Regions from separate parts of the Pseudomonas paeninsulae genome, predicted to be linked through region 1. Evidence: predicted binding sites of a transcription regulator. Region 1 holds the regulator's gene; the other holds the start of a gene.
What was found. Region 1 encodes sigma-54, which starts transcription at its own class of promoters, with help from an activator protein. Its sites were predicted from a motif close to ANTGGCATNNANNTTGCTNT; they were not measured.
Positions count from the first base shown of each region.

Region 2: flgB (flagellar basal body rod protein FlgB) is a predicted target of sigma-54. The motif match lies at 9,944-9,963, and genes of this name have one in related genera.

Region 1 is NZ_CP141799.1:4,215,711-4,231,082, reverse strand. Features, by position in the region: gene VCJ09_RS19535 (YhdP family protein) at 1-2,448, shown strand, start outside; gene VCJ09_RS19530 (carbon-nitrogen hydrolase family protein) at 2,542-3,396, shown strand; gene tldD (metalloprotease TldD) at 3,433-4,875, shown strand; gene yjgA (ribosome biogenesis factor YjgA) at 4,918-5,436, opposite strand; gene pmbA (metalloprotease PmbA) at 5,554-6,900, shown strand; gene VCJ09_RS19510 (HPr family phosphocarrier protein) at 7,068-7,340, opposite strand; gene rapZ (RNase adapter RapZ) at 7,354-8,211, opposite strand; gene ptsN (PTS IIA-like nitrogen regulatory protein PtsN) at 8,214-8,687, opposite strand; gene hpf (ribosome hibernation-promoting factor, HPF/YfiA family) at 8,703-9,011, opposite strand; gene VCJ09_RS19490 (RNA polymerase factor sigma-54) at 9,201-10,709, opposite strand; gene lptB (LPS export ABC transporter ATP-binding protein) at 10,843-11,568, opposite strand; gene lptA (lipopolysaccharide transport periplasmic protein LptA) at 11,571-12,113, opposite strand; gene lptC (LPS export ABC transporter periplasmic protein LptC) at 12,100-12,669, opposite strand; gene VCJ09_RS19470 (KdsC family phosphatase) at 12,678-13,217, opposite strand; gene VCJ09_RS19465 (KpsF/GutQ family sugar-phosphate isomerase) at 13,217-14,191, opposite strand; gene VCJ09_RS19460 (ATP-binding cassette domain-containing protein) at 14,474-15,283, shown strand; gene mlaE (lipid asymmetry maintenance ABC transporter permease subunit MlaE) at 15,283-15,372, shown strand, end outside.
Region 2 is NZ_CP141799.1:1,765,366-1,780,737, reverse strand. Features, by position in the region: gene flgK (flagellar hook-associated protein FlgK) at 1-1,901, opposite strand, end outside; gene flgJ (flagellar assembly peptidoglycan hydrolase FlgJ) at 1,910-3,082, opposite strand; gene VCJ09_RS08265 (flagellar basal body P-ring protein FlgI) at 3,093-4,190, opposite strand; gene flgH (flagellar basal body L-ring protein FlgH) at 4,271-4,966, opposite strand; gene flgG (flagellar basal-body rod protein FlgG) at 5,028-5,813, opposite strand; gene VCJ09_RS08250 (flagellar basal body rod protein FlgF) at 5,860-6,600, opposite strand; gene flgE (flagellar hook protein FlgE) at 6,991-8,298, opposite strand; gene flgD (flagellar hook assembly protein FlgD) at 8,343-9,008, opposite strand; gene flgC (flagellar basal body rod protein FlgC) at 9,030-9,473, opposite strand; gene flgB (flagellar basal body rod protein FlgB) at 9,488-9,895, opposite strand; gene cheR (protein-glutamate O-methyltransferase CheR) at 10,289-11,116, opposite strand; gene VCJ09_RS08220 (chemotaxis protein CheV) at 11,329-12,261, opposite strand; gene flgA (flagellar basal body P-ring formation chaperone FlgA) at 12,338-13,120, shown strand; gene flgM (flagellar biosynthesis anti-sigma factor FlgM) at 13,288-13,632, shown strand; gene VCJ09_RS08205 (flagella synthesis protein FlgN) at 13,703-14,170, shown strand; gene VCJ09_RS08200 (flagellar brake protein) at 14,221-15,003, shown strand; gene VCJ09_RS08195 (TIGR04282 family arsenosugar biosynthesis glycosyltransferase) at 15,264-15,372, opposite strand, start outside.

The DNA.
Region 1 (15,372 bases):
CGGCTGACCTGGCAACTGGATGAGCAGGCCTTCACCCTGCGCAGCCCCTATTTGCAAGTGGTCGGTGAGGAGGGGCCAGTTGCCGGTGACTTCCTGATCCGTCTGATGTTCGATCCCGAGGCCGAGGACTACATGGATCTGCGTGTGGGTCTGCGTAACGGCGACGCGCGTTATACCGAGAAATACCTGCCGACCCGTGCACCTGACTTTAGTCCGCAACTGGCTGACTGGTTGAAAAGCGCGATTCGCGGCGGCAAGGTCAATGAAGGCTATTTTCAATTTCAGGGTTCGCTGATCAAGGGCTCCGCCGATTCCGCGCGCAGCCTCAGCCTGTTCTTCGCCGTGGAAGATGCCGAGCTGGCCTTCCAGCCGGGTTGGCCGGCACTGCGCGAGGCACGTGGCGATGTGTTCATCGAAGACAGCGGCGTGCGGGTACGGGTGGCCGAGGGGCGCATACTCGATAGTCGGGTGCGCAATGCCGAGGCTGACATCCCCCACGCAGCGCCGGGGCAGGCACTGCGGCTGCGGTTGACCAGCGAGCTGGAAAGCAACGTCGTCGATGCCCTGAAGATACTCCAGGATGCACCCATGGGCACTGCCGAGACGTTCGCCGGCTGGCAGGGCGAGGGGCCGTTATCGGGTAGGCTGAAACTCGATCTGCCGCTGCGCAAGGGGCAGGCAGCGGACGCGGACGTGATAGTCGACTTCGCCACCAAAGGTGCGCGGCTGCAGTTGCGCACTCCCGAGCTGGAGCTCAGCCAGCTCAAGGGGGCTTTTCGCTATGACACGGCCAGTGGCTTGAGTGCCCCGGACATTCGCGCGCAAGTCCTCGGCCATGCCGTGCGGGGCAAGGCAATCGCGGAGGGTACCCGCGGCCAGGCGCGCACCCAGATCGAGGCCGGCGGGCAGGTGCCGCTGAGCAACCTGACGGCTTGGCTGGGCGTGACCGCACCGCTGCCTCTGAGCGGTACCTTGCCCTATCGCCTGCGCCTGACTCTGGATGGGGTCGACAGCCAGCTGCGCGTGGATTCCAATCTCCAGGGGGTGGCCGTCGCACTACCAGCGCCCTTCGGCAAAAGCGCCAGCGAGGAAGGTTATGCCGATTGGCGCATGACCTTGAATGGCGCCGAGCGCCGCTATTGGCTGGATTATGCCGATCTGGCGAGTCTGGCCTTTGCGGCACCGCCCGGCCAGTTAGCCGAGGGCCGCGGCGAACTGCGTCTGGGTGACGGCCCGGCGCTGTTGCCGGCGGCGAAGGGTGTGCGCTTGCGTGGGCAAGTCCGCGAACTGGATTGGCCGGCCTGGCAGGCGGCGCTCAAGCCTTATGCCGGTGTGGCGCGCGAGGATGCGCAGCAGGTGTTCAAGGATGCACAGCTGCAGATCGGTCGATTCAGCGGCTTTGGCAGCACTGTCGACAACCTCGGGGTACAGCTTAAGCGTGCGCCTGCAGCTTGGTTGCTTCACCTGGATAGCCAGCTATTGAAAGGTCGGGTCGACTTGCCGGACGCCGACGCGACGCCTATCGCGGTCAACCTGGAGTACCTGCGTTTGCCGGCGGCCGCCGCCAAGGATGCCGCGGTCGAGGACAAGCCGGACCCGTTGCTTGGCGTCGACCCGCGGCAGATTCCGCTTCTCGATCTGCACATCGATCAGGTGCTGCAAGGTACCGAGGCGCTGGGCGCGTGGTCGCTGAAAGCGCGACCGAGCGCTAGGGGGGTGCAGTTCAACGACCTGGATCTGAATCTGAAAGGCTTGCAGCTGACCGGTCGCGCCGGTTGGCAGGGTACGGCAGATGCCAGCAGCAGTTGGTACAAGGGGCGCCTGCAGGGCAAGGACCTGGCCGATGTGCTGCTGGCCTGGGACTTTGCGCCGACGGCCAGCAGTGAAAGCTTTCATCTGGATGTCGATGGGCGTTGGCCGGGTTCGCCGGCGTGGATCAGTCTGAAGCGCTTTTCCGGCAGCCTGGATGCAACCTTGCGCAAGGGCCAGTTCACTGAAGTGCAAGGCCCTGCATCGGCGCTGCGGGTATTTGGCCTGCTCAATTTCAACTCGATTGGCCGCCGTCTGCGCCTGGACTTTTCCGACCTGCTCGGCAAGGGCTTGAGCTATGACCGGGTCAAGGGGCTACTGGTCGCCAGCGACGGGGTGTACGTCACTCGCAAACCCATTACCCTGACCGGGCCATCGAGCAATCTGGAGCTGGACGGCACCCTGAACCTGGCCGATGACCTGGTCGATGCCAAGCTGCTGGTGACCTTGCCGGTGACCAACAACTTGCCGCTGGCGGCGTTGATCGTCGGCGCACCGGCGATTGGCGGGGCGTTATTTCTGGTGGACAAGCTGCTGGGCGATCGCGTGGCACGTTTTGCCAGTGTGCAATACAGCGTCAAAGGCCGTTGGCAGGATCCACAGATCACGTTCGACAAGCCTTTCGAGAAGTCGCGCTGACAGGTTGTTGAAAAAACCGCTGCGCCAGGCGATGCAGCCGATGGCCATGGCTTGTAAGCTGAAGATCCAACCACTCACCGACCTGGAGCGCGCATGACCCTTGCGGTGATTCAAATGGTCAGCCGGGACGATGTGCCGGCCAATCTGCTCCAGGCCCGGCGTCTGCTTGAGCAGGCCGCGGCGGGCGGAGCGCGCCTGGCGGTATTGCCGGAGAACTTCGCCGCCATGGGGCGCCGCGACCTAGCCGCGCTGGGCCGCAGCGAAGCGCGCGGTGAAGGGCCGATCCTGCCCTGGTTGAAACAGGCCGCCCGCGACCTCAAGTTATGGATAGTGGCCGGTACCTTGCCCTTGCCGCCCGCAGGTCAGCCCGAGGCAAAGGCGCGGGCCTGTTGCCTGTTGCTCGACGAGCATGGCGAGCAGGTTGCGCGCTACGACAAGCTGCACCTGTTCGATGTGGAGGTCGGCGACAGCCAGGGCCGTTACCGCGAGTCCGATGATTTTGCCCACGGCAGCCAGGTCGTGGTGGTCGATACCCCCGTTGGGCGCCTGGGGTTGACGGTTTGCTACGACCTGCGTTTCCCTGAGTTGTATGGCGCCCTGCGTGACGCCGGGGCTGAGTTGATCAGCGTACCGGCGGCCTTTACCGCGCTGACCGGTGCGGCGCATTGGCAGATACTGGTGCGGGCCCGGGCCATCGAGACCCAGTGTTACCTGCTGGCCGCCGGTCAGGGCGGCATTCATCCCGGCGGGCGCGAGACCTTCGGCCATTCGGCCATCGTCGATCCCTGGGGTCGGATGTTGGCCGAGCAGGCGCAAGGCGAAGCGGTCTTGCTGGCTAGCCGCGATGCCGTCGAGCAGGCGGCGATTCGCCAACGCATGCCGGTAAGCCGGCATAAACGATTTTTTGCAGCGGCCGAACCACGGCTGCCTGGTTTGGAACAGTCATGAACGAGATGAAACAGCCATGAACGAGATGAAGCAGTTATGAGCGAGATGTTGTTATCCGTCAGTGAGCACCTGTTGGGCCCAGGCGGCTTGACCCTCGACCATCTACCAGGGGTGCTGGGCGAGTTGTCCGGCCCCGGTATCGATGCTGCCGATCTGTATTTCCAGAGCCAGGTGTCCGAGACCTGGGTGCTGGAGGACGGCATCGTCAAGGAAGGCAGTTTCAATCTGGATCAGGGCGTCGGTGTGCGTGCCCAGTCCGGCGAGAAAACCGGGTTTGCCTACAGCAATGCCATCACCGCCGAGGCACTGACCCAGGCCGCCCGTGCGGCCCGCTCGATTGCCCGCGCCGGGCAGAACGCGCGGGTGCAGGCCTTCAGCAGCCCGCAGGTCACTGCCTTGTATGCAGCGGAAAACCCGCTGGACGTAATCGGTCGGGCGCAGAAGGTCGAGTTGCTCAAGCAGATCGATGTGGCCACGCGTGCTCTCGATTCGCGGATCAAGCAGGTCACGGTCAGTCTCGCCGGGGTCTGGGATCGCATTCTGGTGGCGGCGCAGGACGGCAGCCTGGGCGTCGATATTCGTCCGCTGGTGCGTTTCAATGTCAGCGTGATCGTCGAGCAGAACGGCCGCCGCGAGCGTGGCAGCCATGGTGGTGGTGGGCGTAGCGACTACCGCTACTTCATGAGCGAGGATCGCGCCATGGGTTATGCCCGCGAAGCGCTGCGCCAGGCCCTGGTCAATCTCGAAGCGATTCCCGCGCCAGCCGGCACCCTGCCGGTGGTGATGGGCGCCGGTTGGTCCGGCGTGCTGCTGCACGAGGCGGTCGGCCATGGCCTGGAAGGCGATTTCAATCGCAAGGGCAGTTCCGCCTACAGCGGGCGCATGGGCGAGAAGGTCGCCTCCAGCCTGTGCACCATCGTCGACGACGGCACTCTGGTCGGGCGTCGTGGCTCGCTCAGCGTGGATGACGAAGGCACGCCGACGCAGTGCACCACGCTGATCGAGAACGGCGTGCTCAAGGGCTATATGCAGGACAAGCTGAACGCCCGCCTGATGGGGCTGGCACGCACCGGCAACGGTCGCCGCGAATCCTACGCGCACCTGCCGATGCCGCGGATGACCAATACCTACATGCTGGCTGGGGAAAGCGACCCGGAAGAAATCATCCGCTCGGTGAAGAAAGGCATTTACTGCGCCAACCTCGGCGGCGGCCAGGTCGACATTACCAGCGGCAAGTTCGTCTTCTCCACCAGCGAGGCCTACCTGATCGAAGACGGCAAGATCACCGCGCCGGTCAAGGGCGCCACCCTGATCGGCAACGGCCCCGAGGCCATGAGCCGGGTATCGATGGTCGGCAACGACCTGGCCCTGGACAGCGGCGTCGGCACCTGCGGCAAGGACGGTCAATCGGTGCCGGTCGGCGTCGGCCAGCCGACCCTGAAGATCGATGCGATTACCGTCGGCGGCACAGGCTCCTAGGACGTGGGTTAGCCGAGGGCGTTACCCACCTTTACGGCAGGATCAACGCAATCCGCGTTGGGCTTCGTCCAGTTCGCGGATGTACTTGAAGATTTTGCGCGAGGTCGCTGGCGCTTTGTTCTGCGCCAGTTCGTGCTGGGCCTGGCGAATCAACTGCCGCAGGTGTTGCCGATCTGCTTCAGGATAGTCGCCAACAAAGGCTTCCAGGGTGTCGTCGGTACCGTTGATAAGACGGTCACGCCAGCGCTCCAGGCCATGAAAGCGTTCGTTGTACTGACGGGTGGAGGCATCAAGCTGGTCGAGCAGGGTAAGAATCGCTTCGATGTCCTGATCGCGCATCAGCCGGCCGATAAACTGCATATGGCGCTTTTTCGCGGAATTGGCCGTGTGCTTGGGCGCCTCTTCGAGGGCGCGGCGCATTTCGTCGGTCAACGGCAGTTTGTTGAGCAAGTCGGGCTTCAGGGTGGTCAGGCGTTGACCCAGGTCTTGCAAGGCGTGCAGCTCGCGCTTGACCTGGGTTTTACTCTTCTCGCCGGAGAAGTCATCAAGATATTCAGGCATGGGGGGGGTCCAATGGAAAACGCCGCCATGATAGCAAGTATCCAACTGCAAGCGTTCAGCCCGCAGCATCACGCGCGAAGCTCGCAGTAGATCCGGAACAGATTCTTAGGAGTGGTTATGAGTGCAGTAGATAGTGTCGGCCCCGAAGCCGTGCCGCAGTTGCAGGCCCAGGTCGAGCAGATTATCGCCGAGGCGAAGAAGCAGGGCGCCAGTGGCTGTGAGGTGGCCGTGTCGGTGGAACAAGGCTTGTCCACGTCGGTTCGCCAGGGCGAAGTCGAAACGGTCGAATTCAATCGTGACCAGGGTTTCGGTATCACCCTGTATGTCGGCCAGCGCAAGGGCTCGGCCAGCACCTCGGCAAGTGGCGATGCCGCTATCCGGGAAACCGTGGCGGCGGCTCTGGCGATCGCCAAGCATGCGTCGGAAGATGAGGCAGCAGGCTTGGCCGATGCCGAGCTGATGGCGCGCGAGTTTCCGCAACTGGATTTGTATCACGCCTGGGCGGTCAGTCCGGAGCAGGCCATCGAGCAGGCGCTGCGCTGTGAAGCTGCAGCCTTTGCCGCGGACCCGCGGATCAAGAACGCCGACGGCACCACCCTCAATACCCATCAGGGCTGCAGGGTCTATGGCAATAGTCATGGTTTCATCTCAGGCTATGCCAGCACGCGGCACAGCTTGAGCTGTGTGATGATCGCCGAAGATGGCGGGCAGATGCAGCGCGATTACTGGTATGACGTCAATCGTCAGGGCGAGCTGCTGGCCGATGCCGCAGGGATTGGTCAGCGTGCCGCGCAGCGTGCGGTCAGTCGTCTGGGCGCGCGGCCGGTACCGACCTGCGAAGTGCCGGTGCTGTTTTCCGCCGAACTGGCGACGGGGCTGTTTGGGCATTTCCTCGCGGCTATTTCCGGCGGCAACCTGTACCGTAAGTCATCCTTTCTCGAAGGTGCCCTGGGCCAGCAGTTGTTCCCCGAGTGGCTGACTCTCGACGAGCGTCCGCATATTCCGCGTGCCCTGGGCAGTGCGGCCTTCGACGGCGATGGGCTGGCGACCTATGCCAAGCCCTTTGTCGCGGGCGGCGAGCTGGTCTCCTACGTGCTGGGCACCTACTCGGGGCGCAAGCTGGGCATGCCGAGTACGGCCAACTCTGGAGGTGTGCATAATCTGTTCGTCAGCCATGGCGCGGAAGACCAGAACGCGCTGCTCAAGCGCATGGGCCGTGGCCTGTTGGTCACCGAGTTGATGGGCCAGGGCCTGAACATGGTCACCGGCGACTATTCGCGAGGGGCTGGTGGTTTTTGGGTAGAGAACGGCGAGATCCAGTTCCCGGTGCAGGAGGTGACCATCGCCGGCAACCTGCGCGACATGTTCAAACAGATAGTCGCGGTGGGTAACGATCTCGAGCTGCGCAGTAATATCCGCACCGGCTCGGTGTTGATCGAGAAGATGACGGTGGCGGGTAGCTGACGCCAGCCCTAAGCGGCAAGCTAAAAGTAAAAAACGAAAGGGCGCCCATTGGCGCCCTTTCGTTTGGCTGTTTCTCAAGGTTCTCTGTCCCTGGCAATCTAAAGCTGCAAGAAAAACAGGAGGTCAACTGAGTGAATACGAGGGCACACTGCTTGTCGCTTGCGCGCTTATTCGCCTTCGTCGAAGTAGTTGTTGATCAGTTCGACCAGGGAGTTGAGTGCGTCATCGTCCTGCTCACCTTCGGTGTGCAGGTGAATCGGCGTGCCTTTGCCAGCCGCGAGCATCATTACCGCCATGATGCTTTTGCCGTCCACCAGGCTCTCCGGTGCGCGGCCGACCCTGACCTGGCAGGGGAAGCGCCCGGCGACACCGACGAACTTGGCGGCTGCGCGTGCATGCAGGCCCAGTTTGTTGATGATGGTGACTTGGCAGGTGGGCATCGCGGCAGGATCCTTAGCTAAGGTCGCGGTGGCGAACCTGGACGTTTTTCAGAATGGGTTTCAGGGCCTCGCCCAGGCGATTGGCCAGGTATACCGAGCGGTGATGACCGCCAGTGCAACCTATTGCCACCGTGACATAGGCGCGGTTGCTGGCGGCGAAGCGGGGCAGCCATTTCTTCAGGTAGGCGAGGATGTCCTGGAACATTTCCTCGACATCGGCCTGGGCCGCCAGATAATCGGCAACCGGCTGGTCGATCCCGGAAAAATCGCGCAGGTCCGGCTTCCAGTAGGGGTTGGGCAGGCAGCGCACATCGAACACCAGATCGGCATCCACCGGCATGCCGCGCTTGAAGCCGAACGACTCGACCAGAAAGGCCGTGCCTGGCTCCGGTTGATTGAGCAGGCGCAGCTTCAGGCTGTCGCGCAACTGGTAGAGGTTGAGATGGGTGGTGTCGATTTGCAGGTCGGCGAGGTCGGTGATTGGCCCGAGCAGCAGACTTTCATCGGCAATGGCCTCGGCCAGCGAGCGGTTCGCGTTGGTCAGCGGATGGCGCCTGCGGGTCTCGGAAAAACGCTTGAGCAGGGTTTCCTCATCGGCATCCAGGTAGACCACGTCGCACTTGATATGCCGCGCACGGACCTCTTCGAGGATTTCCGGGAAACGCTTGAGCTGGCTGGGCAGGTTGCGCGCGTCGATCGACACGGCGACTTGTGGGTGGAGCAGTTCGGTGTCCTGCAGGGTGCGCTCCGCCAGTTCGGGGAGCAGGCCGGCCGGCAGGTTATCGATGCAGTAGAAGCCGTTGTCCTCAAGGACGTCGAGGGCGGTGCTTTTGCCGGAGCCGGAGCGACCGCTGACGATGATCAAGCGCATGGTCAGGCCCGGTTGAGTTGGCTTTGTATGTCCACCACGACCTGATACAGCGCGTCGCTGCTCTGGGCTTGGCGCAAACGCTCACGCACATCGCTGCGGTCGAGCATGCTGGCAATCTGGCGCAGCAGTTCCAAGTGTTCGTCGGTGGCCGCTTCCGGTACCAGCAGGACGAACAGCAGGTCGACCGGGGCGCCGTCTATGGCGTCGAAGTCCACCGCTGCATCCAGGCGCAACAGCGCACTGATCGGTGCGTTACAGCCCGGCAGGCGACAGTGCGGAATGGCAATGCCATTACCGAAACCGGTCGAGCCGAGTTTTTCACGGGCGATCAGGCTTTCGAAGATGTCTTGGCCATCCAGGTCGGGCAGTTCGCGTGCCACCAGGTTGGCTATCTGTTCGAGTACGCGTTTCTTACTGCCTCCCGGCACGTTCACCAGGGAACGGCCGGGGGTCAGGATATTTTCGAGTCGGATCATAGGAGGGAGGCGATCTCAGCGGGCCATAGCGCCCTGCTGGCGGTCGATCTGCTTTTCCTTGTGCTTGATGAGTTGGCGGTCGAGTTTGTCGGTCAGTAGGTCGATGGCTGCGTACATGTCGTCGTGCTCGGCATTGGCGACCACTTCGCCGCCGGCGATATGCAGGGTCGCTTCGATTTTCTGCTTGAGCTTCTCGACCTCCATGGTGACTTGCACGTTGGTGATCTTGTCGAAGTGGCGCTCCAATCGACCGAGTTTTTCGTCGATATAGTCGCGCAGGGCGTCGGTCACATCCAGCTGATGTCCACTGATGTTGACTTGCATACCGTTTCTCCTTGTTGCCGCGGATGAGAGGCAGGCTACCGGGCCTGCCGCCGGAATACTTTGGCGTGAAAGACGCTGGCAAGTCACACCTGGCGCTGTCGCTCGGGTCTTGGCAGTGTGGCTGCTATCGCGAGAGCGAGGCCGGGTATGACGTATGCCTTGTTTGTGGGTCTTTCGTCGAGTGCCACCTTACATCAATCGCTTACGCTCGCTAGAAGGCGCTATACCAAGCGATTCACGGTATTTTGCGACTGTGCGGCGGGCTACTTGTATGCCCTGTGCCTCCAGTAAACCAGCGATCTTGCTGTCACTCAACGGCTTTTTTGCATTTTCCGCGGCGACCAGTTTTTTGATGATGGCGCGGATCGCCGTCGACGAGCATTCGCCGCCTTCGGAGGTGCTGACGTGGCTGGAGAAGAAATATTTCAGCTCATAAATACCACGTGGGGTGTGCATGAATTTTTGCGTGGTGACCCGCGAAATGGTCGACTCATGCATGCCCACCGCCTCGGCGATGTCGTGCAGGACCAGTGGCTTCATCGCCTCGTCGCCGTAGTCGAGAAAGCCGCGCTGGTGCTCGACGATCTGGGTGGCGACCTTCATCAGGGTTTCGTTGCGACTCTGCAGGCTCTTGATGAACCAGCGCGCTTCCTGCAGCTGGTTGCGCATGAAGGTGTTGTCGGCGCTGGAGTCGGCGCGTTTGACGAAACCGGCGTATTGCGCATTGACCCGCAGGCGCGGCATGGCTTCCTGGTTCAGTTCTACCAGCCAGCGTTCGTTGTGCTTGCGCACGATGACGTCAGGCACCACGTATTCTGGCTCACTCGACTCGATCTGCGAGCCGGGGCGCGGATTGAGGCTCTGGATCAGTTCGATGACCTGGCGCAGCTCGTCTTCCTTGAGCTTCATGCGGCGCATCAGCTGGCTGTAGTCACGACTGCCGAGCAGGTCGAGGTAGTCGTTGGCCAGGCGTTGAGTCTCGGTCAGCCAGGGTGTCTTGGCTGGAAGCTGGCGCAGTTGCAGGAGCAGGCACTCGCGCAGGTCGCGGGCGGCAATGCCGGCTGGCTCGAACTGCTGGATGCGGTGCAGTACGGCTTCCACTTCGTCGAGCTCGATGTCCAGGTCCGGGTCGAAGGCTGCGACGACTTCCTCGAGGCTTTCTTCCAGGTACCCCTGATAGTTGATGCAGTCGATCAGGGTGACCCCGATCAGCCGATCCTTGTCGGACATCGGCGCCAGATTGAGCTGCCAGAGCAGGTGACTCTGCAGGCTTTCGCCAGCCGAAGTGCGAGTAGTGAAGTCCCACTCGTCATCGTCGTTGCTCGGCAGGCTGCTGGCGCTGGTCTGATAGACGTCTTCCCACGCGGTGTCGACCGGCAGCTCGTTGGGGATACGTTCGTTCCATTCGCCCTCTTCCAGGTTGTCCACGGTCTGTGGGGTTTCCTGGTGGTTGTTGTCCTGGTAGGACTCTTCCTGCTGAGGGGCGGGCGCCGGGTTTTCGGCGCCGTCGGCCAAGGGGTTCGCGTTGTCGAAGTCGTCACCGTCTTCTTCGCGCTCGAGCATCGGGTTGGACTCCAGGGCCTCCTGGATCTCTTGCTGCAGATCTAGGGTAGACAATTGGAGTAGGCGAATAGCCTGTTGCAGCTGCGGGGTCATCGTCAGCTGCTGGCCCATTCTCAGGACTAGCGATGGTTTCATTGCAGACCTTATTTGCCGGCGTCTGTGCGCAATCCACTACAGGGCGCCGTAGCGCCACAAGGAAGCAAATTATATGCCTGATCTGCAGTGGTTTGCCTAGCTCTGGCTGCTGTTCGGTTGAGGAAAACCGCTGTTACAGGCGGAACTCGTGCCCCAGGTAAACGTCTTTGACCAGTTGGTTGGCCAGAATAGCATCGGCATCGCCTTCGGCAATCAGTTGGCCGTCGCTGACGATGTAGGCTGTTTCACAGATATCCAGGGTCTCGCGGACATTGTGGTCGGTGATCAGTACGCCGATTCCCTTGGCCTTGAGGTGGTGGATAATCTGCTTGATGTCGCCGACCGAGATCGGGTCGACTCCGGCGAAGGGTTCGTCGAGCAGGATGAATTTTGGTGCGCTGGCCAGGGCGCGGGCGATTTCCACGCGACGGCGTTCACCACCAGACAGGCTCATGCCGAGGTTGTCGCGGATGTGGCTGATATGGAATTCCTGCAGCAGGCTTTCCAATTCTTTGCGACGACTGGCCCGATCCAGCTCCTTGCGGGTCTCGAGGATGGCCATGATGTTGTCGGCCACGCTGAGCTTGCGAAAAATCGAGGCTTCTTGCGGCAAGTAACCGATACCGGCGCGGGCGCGGCCGTGCATCGGCAGGTGGCTGACGTCGAGGTCGTCGATCAGTATGCGGCCCTGATCGGCCTGCACCAGGCCGACGACCATGTAGAAACAGGTGGTCTTGCCCGCGCCGTTGGGGCCGAGCAGGCCAACGATCTGCCCGCTGTCGATGCTCAGGCTGACGTCGCGCACGACTTGGCGGCCTTTGTAGCTCTTGGCCAGGTGCTGGGCTGTCAAAGTGGCCATTGCTACTGTGCCTGCTGTTCGGCTGGTGGGTTCTTCGGCTGGATCACCATGTCGATGCGTGGGCGCGGCGTAGTGATGTTGGTGCCGGTGGCACGCCCGGCATTGACGATCTGGCGGCGGGTGTCATAGATGATTTTCTCGCCCTCGAAGGTATTGCCTTCCTGGATCACCTTGGCCTGGTCGATCAGCACGATGCGCTCATTGGCGGCGAAATACTGGATGGTCAGGCCGTAGGCTTTGACGATCTGCTTGTCCGCAGATGGTTTCTGCTCGTAATAGGCGGGTTTGCCGACCGAGGTGAAAATTTCGATGTCGCCCTGGGCGTTCTGGGTGATGGTCACGGTGTCGCCGGTGATCTTCAGGGTGCCCTGGGTGATGATCACGTCGCCGCGATAGACCGCGACGCCTTGTCGATCATCGAGTTCGGCACTGTCGGCCTGTACGCGAATCGGTTGCTCACGGTCAGTGGGCAGCGCCCAAGCGCACGCGCTTCCGAGCGCGACGCTCAAGCTGAGCAAAAAGGGGAAGGTTTTAACGAACCTCATGCTGGCCTCTTACGTTGGACAGCAGGAGCATCCTGCCGTCATTCAAATACGCTTTCATTCCTTGTGCCGTGGTCACTCCATTGGCCGCGACGATTCTAACGGCTTGCTGGGTCTGCGCATATTCCTTATCCGGAAATACGGTCAGGCGGCTGGTGGTCAGGATAGTTGGGCGGCCCTTGGCATCGGTGCGTTCGACGCGGACGTTGTCGATCAATTCCACTTCCTTGCCTTGCGGCGCCACTTCGGCGCGCTCGCTACTCACCTTCCAGGGTAGTTCGGTGCCGCGATACAGGTGCAGGAAGGGGCTGGTCAGCAGGGTGATGTCGCTGCTCTTGATGTGCTCCAGCTTGTCGCTGGTCATCTGGTAATGCAGCTTGCCGTCGGCCTGGTATTGCACGGTAGTGGCATTGACCACATAGAAGTCGATGGCGTTTTCGTCGCTGGCTCGTACCGGCTGCTCGGAGAAACTGTCGGGGTTGATGTTCCAGTAGCCTACGGCGGCAAGCAGTGCGGCCGCGAACGTGTAAAGGACGGGTGTCAGCAATTTGCGCAGCATAGTGGGCTCTACAGGTAGGCGGCTTGGGCGGCGTCGAGGCTGCCTTGGGCGCGCATGATCAGCTCGCAGAATTCGCGGGCTGCGCCTTCGCCGCCGCGGGCCTGGGTCACGCCATGGGCATGCTGGCGCACAAACGCGTCTGCGCTGGCGACCGCCATGCCCAGGCCAACCCGGCGGATCACCGGCAGGTCCGGCAGGTCGTCACCCAAATAGGCGACTTGCTCATAGCTTAGGCCGAGTTCGCCGAGCAGCTCATCCAGGACGACAAGCTTGTCTTCGCGGCCCTGGTACAGGTGCTGGATGCCCAGATTTTTTGCCCGGCGTTCGACTACCGGAGTCGTGCGTCCGCTGATTATGGCGGTGCGCACGCCCGAAGCGATCAGCATCTTGATGCCGTGGCCGTCGAGGGTGTTGAACGTCTTGAACTCGCTACCGTCGACCAGGAAGTAGAGCTTGCCGTCGGTGAGCACGCCGTCGACATCGAAAATCGCCAGTTTGACTGCCTGGGCGCGTTGTTGCAGGTCAGGGTTGATCGCATCAGGGGGCATCACATTACTCCGGCGCGTAGCAGGTCGTGCATATTCAGGGCGCCGACCGGGCGGTCGTCGCTGTCGACCACTACCAGTCCGCTGATCTTGTGGTCTTCCATGATTTTCAGTGCTTCGGCGGCGAGCATCTCCGCGCGGGCGGTTTTGCCGTGCACGGTCATCACGTCATCGATCCTCGACTGACGCACATCGATGCCGCGATCCAGGGTGCGGCGCAGATCGCCATCGGTGAAGACCCCAGCCAGGCGTCCGTCGCCCTCGACTACTACGGTCATGCCCAGGCCTTTCTTGGTCATTTCCAGCAGGGCGTCACGCAGCGAGGTGCCGCGCTGCACGCTAGGCAGGCTGGAACCGGCATGCATGACGTTCTCCACTTTTAGCAGCAGGCGTCGGCCAAGGGCGCCGCCGGGGTGGGAGAAGGCAAAATCTTCGGCGGTAAAGCCGCGGGCTTCCAGTAGGGCAATGGCCAGGGCGTCGCCGAGGACCAGGGAGGCGGTGGTGGACGAGGTCGGCGCCAGGTTGAGTGGGCAGGCTTCCTGGGATACGCGGGCGTCCAGGTTGACTTCGGCGGCCTTGGCCAGCGGCGAGTCCGGGTTGCCGGTCATGCTGATAAGGGTGATGCCGAGGCGCTTGATCAGCGGCAGCAGGGTGATGATTTCCGCCGTCGAGCCCGAGTTGGACAGGGCCAGCACTACGTCGTCGCGGGTGATCATGCCCATGTCGCCATGGCTGGCTTCGGCCGGATGAACGAAAAATGCGGTGGTGCCGGTGCTGGCCAGGGTGGCGGCAATCTTGTTGCCGATATGCCCTGACTTGCCCATACCGACCACCACCACGCGGCCCTTGCTGGCCAGAATGAGTTCGCAGGCGCGAATAAAATTGCTGTCGATACGTGGCAGCAGCTCTTCAATCGCCTCGAGTTCCAGGCGAATGGTGCGTTGTGCGGACTTGATCAGCTCGTTGGACTGGCTCATGGCGTCTTTATAGGCATATCGAGTAAAAGGCGGCGATTATAGCGGGAAAGTTTCGTGCGCTCACCTTTGAATCGTTCGGCGGCCGGACTTGAGCGCTTTTGGCGGCCGCGTGCAGGCAAGTGTTCAATTATGGGTTCGGTGGTTTGTAAACAAATGTTCGATCTTGGGCAGGCTAATTCGGCAATGTTATAGTGCTCGGCCATTTTCGGCCGGTCCGGCAACTGCAGTGTCTTCGCAGCGCTGGCGGGCGTCTGTCAGGGAGGCTGCATCCAAGGAGTCGAGATGAGTGCCGAGCAGCAATATGCGGTCGAGCTGAAAAACCTCAGTTTTCAGCGGGGCGACCGGGACATTTTCAAAGATATAGACATTCGCATCCCGCGTGGCAAGGTCACCGGCATCATGGGGCCTTCCGGCTGTGGCAAGACCACGCTGTTGCGCCTGATCGGTGCGCAGCTCAGGCCGAGCAAGGGGGAGGTGTGGGTCAATGGGCTGAACTTGCCGAACCTCTCGCGCAGCGAGCTGTTCGACATGCGCAAGCAGATGGGCGTGCTGTTCCAGAGCGGCGCGCTATTCACCGACCTGGATGTGTTCGAGAACGTCGCCTTTCCGCTGCGTGTGCACACCCAGCTGCCTGACGAAATGATCCGTGACATTGTCCTGATGAAGCTGCAGGCCGTGGGTCTGCGCGGTGCGCTGGAATTGATGCCGGATGAGTTGTCCGGTGGCATGAAGCGCCGCGTAGCGCTGGCGCGGGCGATTGCCCTCGATCCCCAGATACTGATGTACGACGAGCCTTTCGTTGGCCAGGATCCGATTGCCATGGGGGTGCTGGTGCGCTTGATTCGTTTGCTCAGCGATGCCTTGGGTATTACCAGCATCGTGGTGTCCCATGACCTGGCGGAAACCGCCAGCATTGCCGATTACATCTACCTGGTGGGCGACACCAAGGTGCTCGGTCAGGGCACGCCGGACGAGTTGATGAACTCGGATGACCCTCGCGTTCGCCAGTTCATGCAAGGCATTCCAGACGGGCCGGTGCCGTTTCACTTTCCGGCGGCAGACTACCGCGACGATTTATTGGGGGGGCACTGATGCACAAGACATCTACGCTCGAACGGATCCGCCTGTTGGGTCGCGCCGGCATCGATGCGGTTGCCACGCTTGGGCGTGCGACGGTGTTT
Region 2 (15,372 bases), 2.5 Mb from region 1:
CGGTTGTTGGTCGCCTGCTTGAGGATGGCGCCGGTGGCTTCGCTGTCCTGTCGGGCTTGCGCGGTCAGAGTGCCGACTCGCTCGACCAGATCGCCATAGCCATCGGTGAAGCTGACGCCGGTACTGATACCCATTGACGGATCCACGCCTACGGTCTGCTTGTTCTGCAGATCGACCAATTTCAGGGCGTTGCGGTTGTCCGATACGCCGTTTTGATTGAAGCCCAGAGTGAAGGTGTCGCCACTTTCCGGGCGACCGCTGAAGGCCTGCGAGACTTCCAACGTACTGCCACCGGAGGTGATCATATAGCTCAGCGTGTTGCTCTGCCCCGGAGTGATGCTCAGGGTAGCCGGGGAGAAAGTGACGCCGCCCGGTGCACTCAGGGTCAGCGTCCCAGCCGTGGCAGGCGCGACGGGCGCGGAATAGGTCATGGTCAGCGGTGATAGCGCCTGCAGATCCGCCGGGACCAGCGGGTCCTGGACGTTGTCGATGGCGGGCTGGCCAATCACTCCGTTACCGCGGTTCTGTAAATTGGCCTCCGAGCGCAAGGGCGCGGCAAAGGCCAACTGATCCGGCTGATCCAACTGGGCACTGATGGTGGTGGCGCCACGCCGGGTTGGCTGTAGCAGAAACTTGTCCGCCGCCGCTGGCGCGGAATCGATGGCCAGCTCAAAGCCCTGGTCACGACCGGCCGCATCGGTGAACGTCAGGGTCGCCGGATAGCTGCCAGGCGAACTGGGGTTGATCGTCATCGCCGCGCCATCGCTCAAGCGTCGGGCACTGTAGTTGCTGCCGTCGTATTCCAGGCGGTAGTCGCTGGTGGTGAGCACGCTGGTGTCGGTGATATTGAGCGCCGGCTGGACGTTACTGGTATTGCTCGCAAACGCCCGCACCCGCAGCTGAGCCAGCGCCGTGTCGTTGTAGTCACCGAACAGCGCCGTGCCTACCTGGCCCTTCAAGTCCAGCCCCTGGCCGAGCTGGGTATTGACTTGATCACTGACCGCCAGGGCCAGTCGCCCAAGCGAATTGAGGGTCGGGTCCAGGGTTTCCGCGCGGTAGCGGATCAGCCCGCCCAGCTCGCCGCCAGTGAGCAAGGAGGTGATGCCCTGGCGTGAGCCGCCACTGACGAAGCTCACTTCAAAACGCGTCGGGTCGCCCTGCCCTGGCCCGACTTCCAGGCGGCTGGTGGTGCTACCCACCACCAACGGCTGGCCAGAGCCGACGAACAGATTGAGCGAGTTGTCATCCTGCGCCACCACGGTCACACCCACGTAGGTGGACAGTTGACGGACCGCCTCTTCACGCGCATCGAGTAAGTCGTTGGGTTGCTGGCCGTTCGCGGAGGCCTTGGCGATTGCATCGTTGTAGCTGGCGATCGAGGTGGCCAACCGGTTGACCTGGTCGCTGACGGCGACCATTTGTTTGTTGATGAAGCTGTTCTGCTCGGTGATCCGGTCGGAAACCGTATTGAAGCGCTTGGCCAGGCCTTCTGCCTCGGACAGCACCAGTTGCCGCGCCGGGATATTGGCCGGGTCTTCGGCGGCCGTCTGCAGGGCAGAGAAGAACTTCTGCAGCGAGGGCGTGATGCCGGTGGTGGTGCCGGCCAACAGCGAGTCGAGCTGTTCGATCTGGCCTCTATAGGCCTCGACATCGGAGCTGAGGGCAGTACTGCTGCGCACCTGCGTGGTCAGAAACTCACTGTAAGTACGCCGGATATCCACCAGGGTGGTGCCCGAGCCTATATAGCCGGCGCCACTGAACTGCGGGTTACGCGTGGCCTGCACTGCATCCTGGCGAGAAAACCCCGGGGTGTTGACGTTGGTGATGTTATGGCCGGTGACTGACAGCGACGTCTTGTTCGCCGACAACCCGGACAGGCCAATACTCAGTAAGTCAGCCATGGCTCAATTCATCCCCGGGTCGGCGCTGTGTCGCTGGAAGCGATCGCTTGGTAGGTCGACATCTGCCGGGCGATCTGCGCCACCTTGCGGGCGTACTGCGGGTCGGTGGCGTAACCGGCCTTCTGCAGCTCACGGGCGAATTGCTCAGGGTTCTGCGTGGCATCGAGGGCTTTCTCGTAGCGGCCGTTGCTCTGCAAAAAACTCACATAATCTTCGAAGCTATGGGCATAAGAATCATAGGCGCGGAAGGATGCAGCCTCTTTGACGGCCTTACCGCCCTGGTATTCGGTGGTCATCACCCGCGCCGACTCGCCATCCCAGCTGTTGTGGCTCTTGATGCCGAACAGGTTGTGGCTGCTGGTGCCGTCCTGCTGGCGAATGATCGACTTGCCCCAACCGGTTTCCAGAGCAGCCTGGGCCACCAGGTAGCGCGCATCGACGCCGATCTTCTCGGCGGCCTGCTCGGCCATTGGCAGCATGGCCGCGATGAATTCGTCCTTCGACGCAAAGGCTGTCTTGCCCGGTACCTGGGCTAAACGCCGACCGCTGATGGCATCTGCGCCATTCAGGCTCAGGGCCTTGTCGGCGGGAGCGGCAAACGCCTTGGCCGCCATCCAGTCGTTCTGCGCCAGAGGCTGTGCAGTTACCGCGCCAGCCGTAGGCACGATGCCCACCATCATCCGGTCGCTCAGCCTGCCCGGCAGCGACAGCCGCCGCTGGTTGAGCAAGGATGAGTCGTCGCGGCTGCTGTCGACCTTGGCCAACGGCTTGCTCGGCGCACTCGGCACGGGCTGATCGACCTGGGCGAAAGGATTGGGCCGGCTGCCGGCGTCCTTGAGCTGCGACATCTGCCGCACCAGCACGTCGGCCAGGCCGATACCATTCTGATTATTCGACAGGGTCACCGACAGTTGCTGGTCGTGCATGTCCTGGTAGGTCTTGCTCTCGTTGCTGTTCATGAAATTGCCTTCGGCGAACACTTCGTTGGCCGAACGCATGGCTTTGAGCATTTCATTGAGAAACAGCGACTCGAACTCTTGCGCCACCTTGCGAATGTTCTTTTCGCTGTCACCACCGAGCTTGAACTGGTTGAGGCGGTTCAGGTCGGTGAAGGCGCCGCTGTCCAGCGGGCTGTTGGTGTTAACGCTGCCGAGCAAACCGGCCGAGAGTCGAGAATCCATAACCTATACCTCAAATGACAATCAGGTCAGCCTGCAAGGCGCCGGCTTGCTTGAGCGCCTCCAGGATGGCCATCAGGTCGGAGGGCGATGCGCCCACCTGGTTAACCGCCCGGACAATTTCATCCAGAGTGGTGCCGGGGCCGAACTTGAACATCGGCTTGGCTTCTTGGTCGGCATTGACTCGCGAGCGTGGCACTACCGCGGTCTGCCCACCGGATAAGGCTTCCGGCTGACTGACAATAGGGTCTTCGGTGATGGTTACCGTCAGGCTGCCGTGGGTTACGGCGGCCGGCTGTACGCGCACGTTCTGGCCAATGACGATGGTGCCGGTGCGTGCATTGATGATGATCTTGGCCACCGCCTGACCGACTTCCACTTCGAGGTTCTCCAGAATCGACAGGTAATCCACGCGCTGATTCGCATCCAGCGGCGCACTGACGCGGATCGAACCGCCGTCAAGCGCCTGGGCGACACCAGGGCCGAGCAAGTCGTTGATCTGGTCGACGATATTCTTCGCGGTGGTGTAGTCCGGACGATTGAGGTTGAGCGTCAGGGTATTGCCCTGATTGAAACCGCTGGGCACCGAGCGCTCGACCGATGCGCCGCCAGGAATACGCCCCGCCGAGGGTACATTGACGGTAATCCGCGAACCGTCGCCGCCTTCGGCATCGAAGCCGCCGACGACCAGATTACCCTGGGCGATGGCGTAGACATTACCGTCGATACCCTTGAGCGGCGCCATCAGCAAGCTGCCACCGCGCAGGCTCTTGGCGTTGCCGATAGAGGAAACGGTGATATCGATGGTCTGCCCCGGCCGGGCGAACGCGGGCAAGTCGGCATGGATGGACACCGCCGCGACGTTCTTCAGTTGGACATTGCCACCTTGCGGGACCTTGATGCCGAACTGCGCCATCATGTTGTTGAAGGTCTGCACGGTGAACGGCGTCTGGGTGGTCTGGTCGCCGCTACCATTGAGGCCAACCACCAGGCCGTAGCCAATCAACTGGTTACTGCGCACACCCTGGATGCTGGCCAGGTCCTTAAGCCGCTCAGCTTGCGCCGGCAGGCACAGCAGGATGCACAGCAGCAAGACGCAGGAGCGGGTCATGCCGGCGATCTTGCTACACGCCACACGGACGTTTTCGCGGGCATGGCCCGCTCCTACGGTTGTCATCGGCGTCATCCTGTTCAAAACGGCCACAGCGGGCTGATGAAAAACCGATCGAGCCAACCCGGCTGACTGGCTTCGGCGAAGGAGCCGGTGCCTGAATAAGTGATGCGGGCGTCGGCGATGCGGGTCGAGGCCACCGTGTTGTCCGTGGCGATATCGTCGGCACGCACCAGGCCGGCGATACGCACCAGCTCATCGCCGGCGTTGAGGGTCATCCACTTCTCGCCACGCACGGCCAGAATGCCATTGGGTAGCACCTCGGCCACGGTTACCGTGATCGAACCACTCAGGCTGTTGCTTTGTGCGGCCTTACTACTGCCCTGGGTGTCGCGGCTCGCGCTGTACTCGGCGCCCAGCGACAACTTATTGTCGGAAAACGGATTGGCCGCCGATACCGCGCCACCGAGCAGCGAGGTCAGGCCGATGTCGGCGCTGCTGTCCTTCTGGATCTGCGAGCCGGCATTCTTGCTGGCCTGGGTGCGTTCGTTAAGGGTGATGGTGATGATGTCGCCGACGCGGTAGGCCTTGCGGTCACCGAACAGATTGTTCTCGAAGCCAGCCTGATAAATCGAACCATTGTTCAGCTCCGCCGGCAACGGTGTGCGCGGCAGCACCGGCGCGTAATACGGGTCGTTGGGCTTCGCTGGCGGCGAGACGCAGCCACCCAGAAGCGCAAGACCCAGCATCGAGAGCACTATTACCAGCCGGTTCATAACCACTACCTCACCGCTTTTTATATCGAGCCAGAGCCGGGCTAACGCCCAGCATCAGGCATTAAAGATTCTGCGAAACGAAGGCCAGCATCTGATCGGCGGTGGAGATGACTTTCGAGTTCATCTCGTAGGCGCGCTGGGTAGTGATCATGTTCACCAACTCCTCGACCACGCTGACGTTGGAGTTTTCCAGGGTGTTCTGCAGGGTGGTACCCAAGCCGTTGAGGCCCGGCGTGCCGACCTGTGGCGCACCGCTGGCGGCGGTTTCCAGGAACAGGTTGTTGCCGATCGCTTCCAGGCCCGCCGGATTGATGAAGTCGGCGGTCTGCAAATTGCCGACGATCTGCGGCTGCGGACTGCCGTCGGTGGTCACCGAAACCGTACCGTCTTCGCCAACGGTGAAGGTGCGCACTTCATTGGGCAGAACAATCGCCGGCTCCAAGGCATACCCGTTGGAGGTGACGACCTGGCCGTCCGAATTCAGGTGAAAGCTGCCATCACGGGTATAGGACACCGTGCCATCGGGCATCAACACCTGGAAGAAACCACGGCCGTTGACCGCCATGTCCAGGGGTTGCTCGGTGGTTTGCAGGCTGCCGGCGGTGAAGATCTTCTGCGTGCCGACCACCCGCACACCGGTACCCAGCTGCAAACCGGACGGCAGCTGGCTGTCCTGGCTGGACTGGCCACCTGGCTGACGGCGGATCTGATACAGCAGATCCTCGAACTCGGCCCGATCGCGTTTGAAACCCGTGGTCGAGACGTTGGCCAGGTTGTTGGAAATGGTGGTCAGGTTCATGTCCTGAGCGGACAGACCGGTCTTGCTGACCCACAGTGCCGGAAGCATATAGATTCTCCTCGAGCGCCATTATCAAGGCGCTGCGTGCTGGTAATTAGCTAATTTGCAAAACCCGCGCCACAGCGGCTGAATTGTCTTCGGCGGTGCGCATCATCTTGACTTGCAGCTCGAACTGGCGGGACAGGGAGAGGATTGCGGTCATCTCTTCTACCGCATTGACGTTGCTCGACTCGAGAAAGCCGGAGGTCACCTGCACGCTGGCATCCGCCTGCACCGGCCCGGTACCCTTGAAGCGAATCAGGCCGTCGCTGCCCTTCTCCATCTGCTTGAGATCGGGATTGACCAGCTTCAGCCGATCGACCTCGGCGAGCACGCTAGGTCCCTCACCGAGGGCACGAATGCTGATGGTGCCGTCCTGGCCAATTTCGATTTTCTGCTCCGGCGGCACGGCAATCGGCCCACCATTGCCCATCACCGGCAAACCGTTGCCGGTACGCAACACGCCAAGAGCGTCAATATTCAGGCTGGCAGTACGCACATAGGCCTCGCTGCCGTCGGCCGCCTGCACGGCCAGCCAACCGCGACCGCCAATTGCCACATCCAGGTCGCGGCCGGTTTCCTGCATTGACCCTGGAGTGAAGTCGGTACCGGGGCGCTCGGTCATGGCATAGACCCGCGCCGGGAGTGTGTCGCCGAAGACCTGCATCGAGCGCGCCTGCTCGAAGTCGCGGCGAAAGCCGTTGGTCGAGATATTCGCCAGGTTGTTGGCGTGGGCACTCTGGGCCAGGCTGTTGTTATGGGCTCCAGTCATGGAGACGTACAGCATCTTGTCCATGGTTATCCTCCGAGGTAGGCGTGACGCCCGCTGCTCTATATAAGGTAATAGAGCAAGCGTCGTGCCATTCTCGACAAATAATCATAGGGCATTGAAATATATGGATTTTAACATACAGAAAAGGCCCCACAAGGAGCCTTTCAAGATCGAGTCGGCGAATTATTGCCGCTGGCGGCAAAGCCACTGCCTGCCGGACAGAGGCGCTGTCGCCGCTCCAATCAGGCGGATTGAGTGGCGATCCGCCTGAACCTCGATGGGTATCGCTGCGCTCAACCCATCCTACAAAAACCTGACCGCGTTGACCTGTAGGATGGCGTTGAGCGCAGCGATACCCATCACAACGAGCGGGATATAACCCGAGAACTCCAGCGCCTGCGCAGCCGCGCCCGATCAGCGCAGGTTGATGATGGTCTGGGTAATCGAGCTTTCGGTCTCGATGGTCTTGGCGTTGGCCTGGTAGTTGCGCTGGGCGACGATCAGGTTGACCAACTGGTCGGACAGTTCGACGTTGGAGTCTTCCAGGGCACCGGACTGCAAAGCGCCCAGGGTACCGCTGCGCGGCGTACCAACCACCGGCTCACCGGAGGCGAAGGACTGCACCCAGGCGGTTTTACCTACCGGGGTCAGGCCCTGCACGTTGGCGAAGCTGGCCAGAATCACCTGTCCTTGTGCCTTGGATTGACCGTTGGTGTAGCGGGCGAAAATCACCCCGGTGTCGTCGATCTCAAGACCTGCCAGCTGGCCCGTGGTGTAGCCATCCTGACTGACGCTGTTGACCGCGAAGGAGCTGGCGAACTGAGTAGCCTGACGCAGATCGATATTGATCGGCACGGCGGGGGTATTGGTACCGTTGGCACTCCAGACCGGCGGTATGGAGCTGTCCGGAGCGGCCGGCACCCAATTGGTCAAATCCAAAGTGCCGTTGGCATTCACGGTTAAATCTGTGGATGCCAGACCCGCCAGGTTCAACTGACCGGAAGCCGTAAAATTCAGAGTGGTGGCGAATGGTGTAGTCGAAGTCGGCACATTAGGATTACGCCCATCGACCAACACATTCATCGTCCAATCATTAGCGTCGGACTTGACGAAGTACTGTGTCAAGGAGTGGGCATTGCCCTGACTGTCATAGATATTGGTCGAAGTCGACGAGTTGTACGTGGTCGGATCGCCTGGGTCGAATGGTGTATTGCTGGGTACCGCATTGGTCGAGTTGAGATTGAACACCTGATCCAAGTCGGTAGTTGACCGCGGCGCCTGGCTCGCGGTTTCGATGCGCAGATCATTGATCACGCCATTCTGCAGGTTACCGTTGCCATCGACGGCGTAGCCCTGCAGCTTGTAACCGAAATTATTGACCATGAAGCCCTCACGGTCGGTACCGAAATAGCCGGCACGGGTGTAGCTAACTTCGCCGTTGTTGCTGGTCTGAAAGAAACCGTTGCCATTGATCGCCAGGTCCAGGGCATTTTGCGTGTAGTTGACATTACCCTGGTTGAACAGCTGCGAGACGTTGCTCAGGAGTACGCCGCTACCCAGCGCATTCTTACCGGAACCGTTCACCGAAGCCGCATAGACATCGGAAAACTCCGCACGCGACTGCTTGAAGCCGGCCGTACCGGCGTTGGCGATGTTGTTGCCGGTCACGTTGAGATCGCTGGTCGCAGCGCGCAGGCCGCTAAGACCGATATTGAACGCCATGGAAGTCTCCTTTGCCGGTATAGCCGGCGATTAAAACCTTGAAATTATTGACCGATAACCTGCACCTGGGAGAGCGGCACACTGCCAAGCCCCGCCAGGTTGAGCATCAATTCGCTGCCGCCCAACACCACACTGTCGACGTTGGCCGGGAGCATGGTGTAAAGCGCCTGGGTCTCGCCTTCGTAGGTGGCCTGCGCCTCGAACTTGTAGGTACCGGGCGGCAACTGTTTGCCGCTGGCATCTTTGCCGTCCCAGATAAAGCTGACATTGCCGGCGGCCTGCTCGCCCATATTGATTCGGCTCACCACCGCCCCCGAGTTGTCGTAGACATTGACGTAGACGTTGCTGCTGCTGGTCGGCAGGACCATGCTGGCCTTGAAGCTCTCGCTGGTATCGACCACCGCCTGGTCGGTCGGAATGATCACCTTGCGCCCGACCAGGGAGGAGGCCTGCAGCGCCTGGGAAGATTGATAGCCAGACAACAGAGAACCCATGCTGGTATTGAGCTTCTCGATGCCTTCTACCTGGCTGAATTGGGCTAGCTGGGCAATGAACTCGCCATTACTCTGCGGCTCCAGGGGGTTCTGGTTATTCAGTTGCGCCACCAACAAGTTGAGAAATTCGTTCTTACCCAATTCTTTATTGGCCGTGGTGTCACTCTTGATCTGGTATTGATCGAGTGTCGAACTGACGCCATTTACAGTGCTCATGCCTTATCCCCTTCCTGCGATTTACTGACCCAGGGTCAGTACGCGCTGCAACATTTGTTTGGCCGTGTTCATCATCTCGACGTTGGTCTGGAACGCCCGGCTGGCAGAAATCATGTCGGCCATTTCCTCGACCACATTGACGTTGGGGTAGTACACATAGCCGCCTTCATCGGCCGCCGGATGGTTCGGCTCGTAGCGCGGCTTCAGATCGCTCTGATCCTCGACGATACCCAGCACCTGCACGCCGCTGCCGGCCTGATCCTGCTCGGCGAACAACGAACCACTGCCATCGCCCATGGACTGCTGGAACATGGTGGCAAATACCGGATGGCGTGCGCGATAGGTCTGATCGACGCTCGACGACACCGACTCGGCATTGGCGATGTTGCTGGAAATGGTATTCAGACGAGTGCTCTGGGCACTCATGCCGGTTCCGGCGATATTGAAAACACTGGCTAATGACATGGCTTCGGGCTCCTTTAATCGCCGCGCAGGGCGCTGACCAGCCCTTTGAATTTGCTGTTGAGAAAGGTGAAGCTGGCTTGGAAGTTCACCGCGTTTTCCGCGTAAGTGGTCTGTTCCACCTGCACGTCGACGGTGTTCTGATCGATCGATGGGTGCGAAGGGATGCGGTAGGCCAGGCTGGCATTGCCCATGGCCATGCCCTCGGCGGCGATGTGCCGGCTGTTGGTACGGGCCAGGCCGGCCGAACCACGCTGGGCATTGGCACTCTGCTCGGCCAGCACCGAAGCAAAATCCAGATCGCGCGCCTTGTAGTTGGGCGTATCGGCGTTGGCTATGTTATTGGCCAATACCTCGGCACGATCGGCGCGAAAGCCGAGTGCCCGTTCGTGGATGCCTAGTGCGCTGTCGAAGCTGATACTCATGATCAGGAACCTTTGCCGTTGGGCTTACCTGTTTTCCGTACAAGACACTTAGCAAAGGTCGTGCCATTTATTTTTTATGTTATATTTCAATAACTTATTAAATATTCAAGGCATCTTAATAGGCCGAGCGGCAAGACTTTTCCGCCTCATGGCAAACAATCCGGCAAGCGGGTCGGGGTTTTGCCGCTTCGTATGACAAATACTGATTAGGGTCATTCTTGAATCCCCATCCAAGGAGCCGCCGACGGGCTTGCGGCATTTCCTGTATCAGTGTGGCGCGCGCGTCCCGCCTGGCGACGGAGGCAATCGTCGCAACGGGGGCTTATCGACTAACAAAAACGGGAGGCCACTGGCCTCCCGCTTCTTTATACAGTGCAACCCTGTGCAACCGGCTTACTTGACCTTGTAGATGATCCCCGGGCTGCATTGCACCATCTGATAACGATCCGGCAGGCCGTTGAGTGCCTCCGACGCGCCGAGGAACAGGTAGCCACCCGGCTTCAACATGGCATGCATGCGCGTGAGGATGTCTTTCTTCATCTCGGCGGAAAAATAGATCAACACATTGCGGCAAAACACGATGTCGAACTTGCCCAGGCTGGCATAACTGTCCATCAGGTTCAGCGGACGAAATTCGACGCGACTCTTGATCGACGGCTTGACCACCCATCGTCCCGGCGCTTTCGGATCGAAATAACGCTGCAAGCGTTCTTGCGACAGGCCCCGCCCCATTGCCAGGCTGTCGTACTCGCCGGATTTGCAATTGGCCAACATCGACGGCGAAAGATCGGTGGCAACAATTTGTACGCCTGCCTTGAGTTGGCCGATATTGGTTTTCTCGAACTCGTCGATACTCATCGACAGGGAATACGGCTCCTGCCCCGAAGAACAGGCCGCAGACCAAATGCGCATACGCTGGCCCGGAGCCGCCTTGATCATCTCGGGCAAGACCCGCCTCTTCAGTACCTCGAAGGGATAGGTATCACGAAACCACAGGGTTTCATTGGTGGTCATGGCATCCACCACCTGCTCACGCAAACCGCTACGCGGCTGGCTTTGCATGCGCTGCACCAATTCCCCGAGAGTCTTGATCCCGTGCTGTTCCTGCAACTTGTTCAGCCGGCTGGATACCAGGTACTGCTTATTGCTACCCAGCAAAATGCCACAGGCCTTTTCCAGGAACGTCCGGAACTGCTCAAAATCCAAATTACCTGAAGACACTAGCCAGGCCTCGCCAATCAAAGTGTTGCACTGAAAGATGTACCCGCTGCCTTATCTTCAGACCGAAGCAACAATGCTGCATTCGGAGATACGGTGTTAAAAACAGGCTCAACAACTCATTTACGCTTGAAAAAAGCCAAGCCCGGTAGCCGGCACAGCCTGCGATTCTGCGAGCGCGAGACAACCCCCAGCAGGCGTTCGCCCAGTGTTCACTAGGCCTGATCGACCTCATTGATGCGCGCCACCACCCGCGATGCCAGATCATCAGGACGAAACTTAGGAAGAAAGTCATTGGCGCCAACCTTCTTCACCATGGCCTGATTGAACACCCCGGAAAGCGAAGTATGCAGGAGGATGTGCAACTTCTGCATACGCACATCACTGCGGATCTCTGCGGTCAGGGTATAACCGTCCATTTCCGGCATCTCGATATCGGAAATCAGCATCAGCAACTCCTGGTCGGGATGCCTGCCCTCGTCTGCCATGTTACGCAGGTAATCCAGGGCTTGCCGACCATCGTTCAGCGCCGTGACCTCCACCCCAACGGTTTGTAGGCAACGAATCACCTGCTTGCGTGCCACCGATGAGTCATCGACGATCAGCACGTGCTTGCTGAGCGCCTTGCTTTGGGTTTCAGCATCCACAACACCGGCAGAAATCACCTCAGACGTCGGCGACACCTCGGCGAGGATTTTCTCCACGTCGAGAATTTCCACCAACTCATTGTCGAGACGGGTCACGGCAGTGAGGTAGTGATCTCGCCCCGCGCCCTTGGGTGGCGGATGGATCTCCTCCCAGTTCATGTTGACGATGCGCTCGACCGAATGCACTAGAAAGCCCTGAATCTTGGTGTTGTATTCGGTGATGATGACGAAGCTGTTCTTTAGATCCTGCAAAGGCGGCCGCCCGGTAGCCATGGACAGGTCGAGGATAGGAATGGTGCCCCCCCGAATACTCGCCACCCCCCGTACGACGGGGCTGGATCTGGGCATGATGGTGAGCTTGGGGCACTGCAGCACCTCCTTCACCTTGAATACGTTGATGCCATAAAGCTGCCCGCCATCAAGACGAAACAGCAGCAGTTCCAAACGATTCTGCCCAACCAACTGCGTGCGCTGGTTAACCGAATCCATTACACCGGCCATGCCCCAACCCCTATATTTGAGTAGCGCACATTGTGCTTCGTGTAGCAGGCGGCACGCGCCTTGCTAATCACTCTGCATGAACGCAGAAACGACAATTTTTCGACACTTCGACCGGAGCAGGTATCAATACCTGCCGGCAAAAGGCCGCCTTTGGCTGGCAGTTTTACCTGCTTTGCTCGCGCTCGGCTACAGCTCCGTGGCACCTGCCGCAGTAACCTTGCCTGAACAGCTTATCGGCGCCACCCAGAGTTTTCTTGAGCTAACGGTGGTCGACTACCTGCAGCGCAGCGAAATTCAAGGCCGGCATGAGGTTGAAATCAACCGTATCGATCCACGCTTACGCCTGCCCCTGTGCGACAAGGAATTGACGATCAGTCTGGAAAGCCCTGCCCAACCGATCGGGCGTGTCACCATGCGGGTGCGCTGCGATGGCAGTTCACCTTGGACGGTTTTCGTTCCCGGAGAAGTCAGGCTGTACCGTGACGTGGTCACCGCCATCCGCCCACTCAAGCGTGAGACCGTTCTGTCAGACATGGATGTGAGCCTGATGGAGCGCGATGTCGGCCTACTCAACCAAGGTTATCTGACCAGCCTCAAGCAGGTTGTTGGCAAAAAACTGACGCGCCCGTTGCAACCCGATCAGGTAGTGGCGCCGGCGCATGTCGAGCAAGCCGAGGCCATTCGCAAAGGCGAGCAGGTGGTGATCAGCGCACGCAGTGGCGGCATGAGCGTGCGCACACCGGGCGAAGCCCTATCCGACGGGGCCATCGGCAAACAGATCAGTGTGCGCAACCAACGCTCGAAACGTATAGTCAAAGCACGGGTAATAGGACCTGGCCAAGTTGAAGTAGCCATGTAGGCACGACTCTCGCATCTTCTAGAGCGGCTCTAGCCAAACAGACTGGCTGACGATTTATCACGCTGCGTTTAAACTGTCGGTTGAAACACCGTTTTTTTCTCTAAAGTTTTGCCCGGCATGGCCGAGAAACTAGGCAAGCGTCCAAATACTGTTCGAGGTTTTACATCATGGTCATCGACTTCAACCGGCTAAACAATGCCCCCACTCCTGCCAATTCAGGGCGTGTGGGCGGCGCTCAGCCTGGTGGCCGGAATGAAGCCATCAGCGACAAACCGACCAGCCCGCCACCAACTCAGGCCCAGCCGGCAGACGCCAGCAAGAGCGGCGAGTCGGTGCAGTTCAGCCGCGAAGCGCAACAGCTGCAAAAGATCAGCGAAAAATTGGCTGACCAGCCAACCGTCAATAAAGAGCGCGTTGCCCAGCTCAAACAAGCGATCCTTGACGGCAGTTACCAAGTCGACAGCCAACGCGTTGCCAGCAAACTGCTCGACTTCGAATCCCAGCAGCGCTAGGGCAGCGCCGGGGTGTTAGCCTTACAGTGCAGTGGCGCTGCTACGGCCCGCAAACATCTGAGAGCCTGCGATGCACGATACAACCCTGCTTAAGCTTTTCAACGACGATATCGGCAGCGCCGAGCAACTGCTCGAACTGATCGATAACGAATTCCAGGCCCTCGGCGAGCGCGACCTGGTTCGTTTGCAAAGTATTTTGGAAACTAAGCAACCACTGCTAGCGTTGCTCGATCAACACGGTCAGGCGCGCAGCCAACTGCTGCTCAGCCTACAATTGAGCGCCGACAACTCAGGGCTGCAAGCCCTTGCCGAACGCTCTAGTCAAGGCGCCGAACTCCTTGAGCGCGGCGACCAACTGCACGCCCTGCTCGAATGCTGCCAAGCTGCCAATTTACGCAACGGTCGCTTGATTCGCTCCAACCAAGCATCGACAAGCAGCATCCTCGGCATTCTCCGCGGTGGCGAAACCCCCAGCCTCTATGACAGCCGCGGCAGCACCGCTAGAGCCGGTCAGCAGCGCCCGCTCAGTCAGGCCTGAACACTTATAATAAGACACTGGAAAAACGCTGGCATAATGGCAGCATTCTATTGTCACTGTATCTGCCTGGAGAGTTCTGGACCGTGTCCAACCCCTTTATCGAGGACGATGGCCCGCAACCACCGGTGGTTCTCAAAGCCCCCGTGGAAATCGTGGCTAATCTGCGCCAACTACAACAGAACCACGACCCGCTGGTGATCACCTTCCACGAACGCAGCCAACGTTTCCAGAGCTATCTGATTGAAGTCGAACGCGATAAAAACCGTCTGACTCTCGACGAGATGATCCCCAACGATGGCGAGCGCTTCCTGCAGAACGGCGAACCTTTTCGCATCGAAGCCTTCCATGAAGGTGTGCGCGTGGCCTGGGAGTGCCTGCAGCCTGTACAGATAGCCGAGTACCAGGGTGCACGCTGCTACTTCAGCCCGATGCCTGAAGAAGTGCACTATCACCAGCGCCGCAATGCTTACAGAGTGCCACTCAAGCAAATAGAACCGGTCAAGATCGAACTGGCCGGCGCCAAGTTGCGCAGCCCCATAACGGGACAACTGCTGGATATTTCCGCCACCGGCTGCAAAGTACGCTTGCCGGGCAATATCGCCAGCAGCCTGCACTCTGGCCAGGTTTATGAAAGCTTTACTGCTCAACTGCCCTTCGGCGCGCTGACCATTGCCGTGGAACTGCGCCATGTGCAGTATGAAGAGACACTCGACACGACCTTTGCCGGCGTGCGCTTTCATCGCCTGAACGGCCTGGAGCAACGCCAGGTCGAGCGCTTCGTCTACCAACTGCAGCGTGATGCACGCCGCTTCGACAGCGATGGCTTGTTCTAGCAGCCTGCCGAGCAAGCGCAATTGACCCGTAGGTTGTGCCGAGGGACGAACTGCCGGGCCTGGCGGAATTCAATCTGTGCGGCCCGACCTACGCGGCCCGCTCCAGCCGACAAACGGCTACTCCCGGAGAGGCTGTCAGGGTCTTATCGGGGATTACCCGCCGTCTTCGCCGAAGCCGCGCCGCAAGTCGGGTTCCCGGGCACGGGCTCAAGACCTCCGACGCCAATTGCCAGGCTGAGCAATAAGCCGTCGGACAGTTGTCAGACGTCGACCCGGATCCCCAGCGCCGCCAGCCGTGGCAGGTCTTCCGGGCGATCGACATCCCACAACGCCGGCAACAGCTGATGACGCCAGTCCAACTGCTGCAGG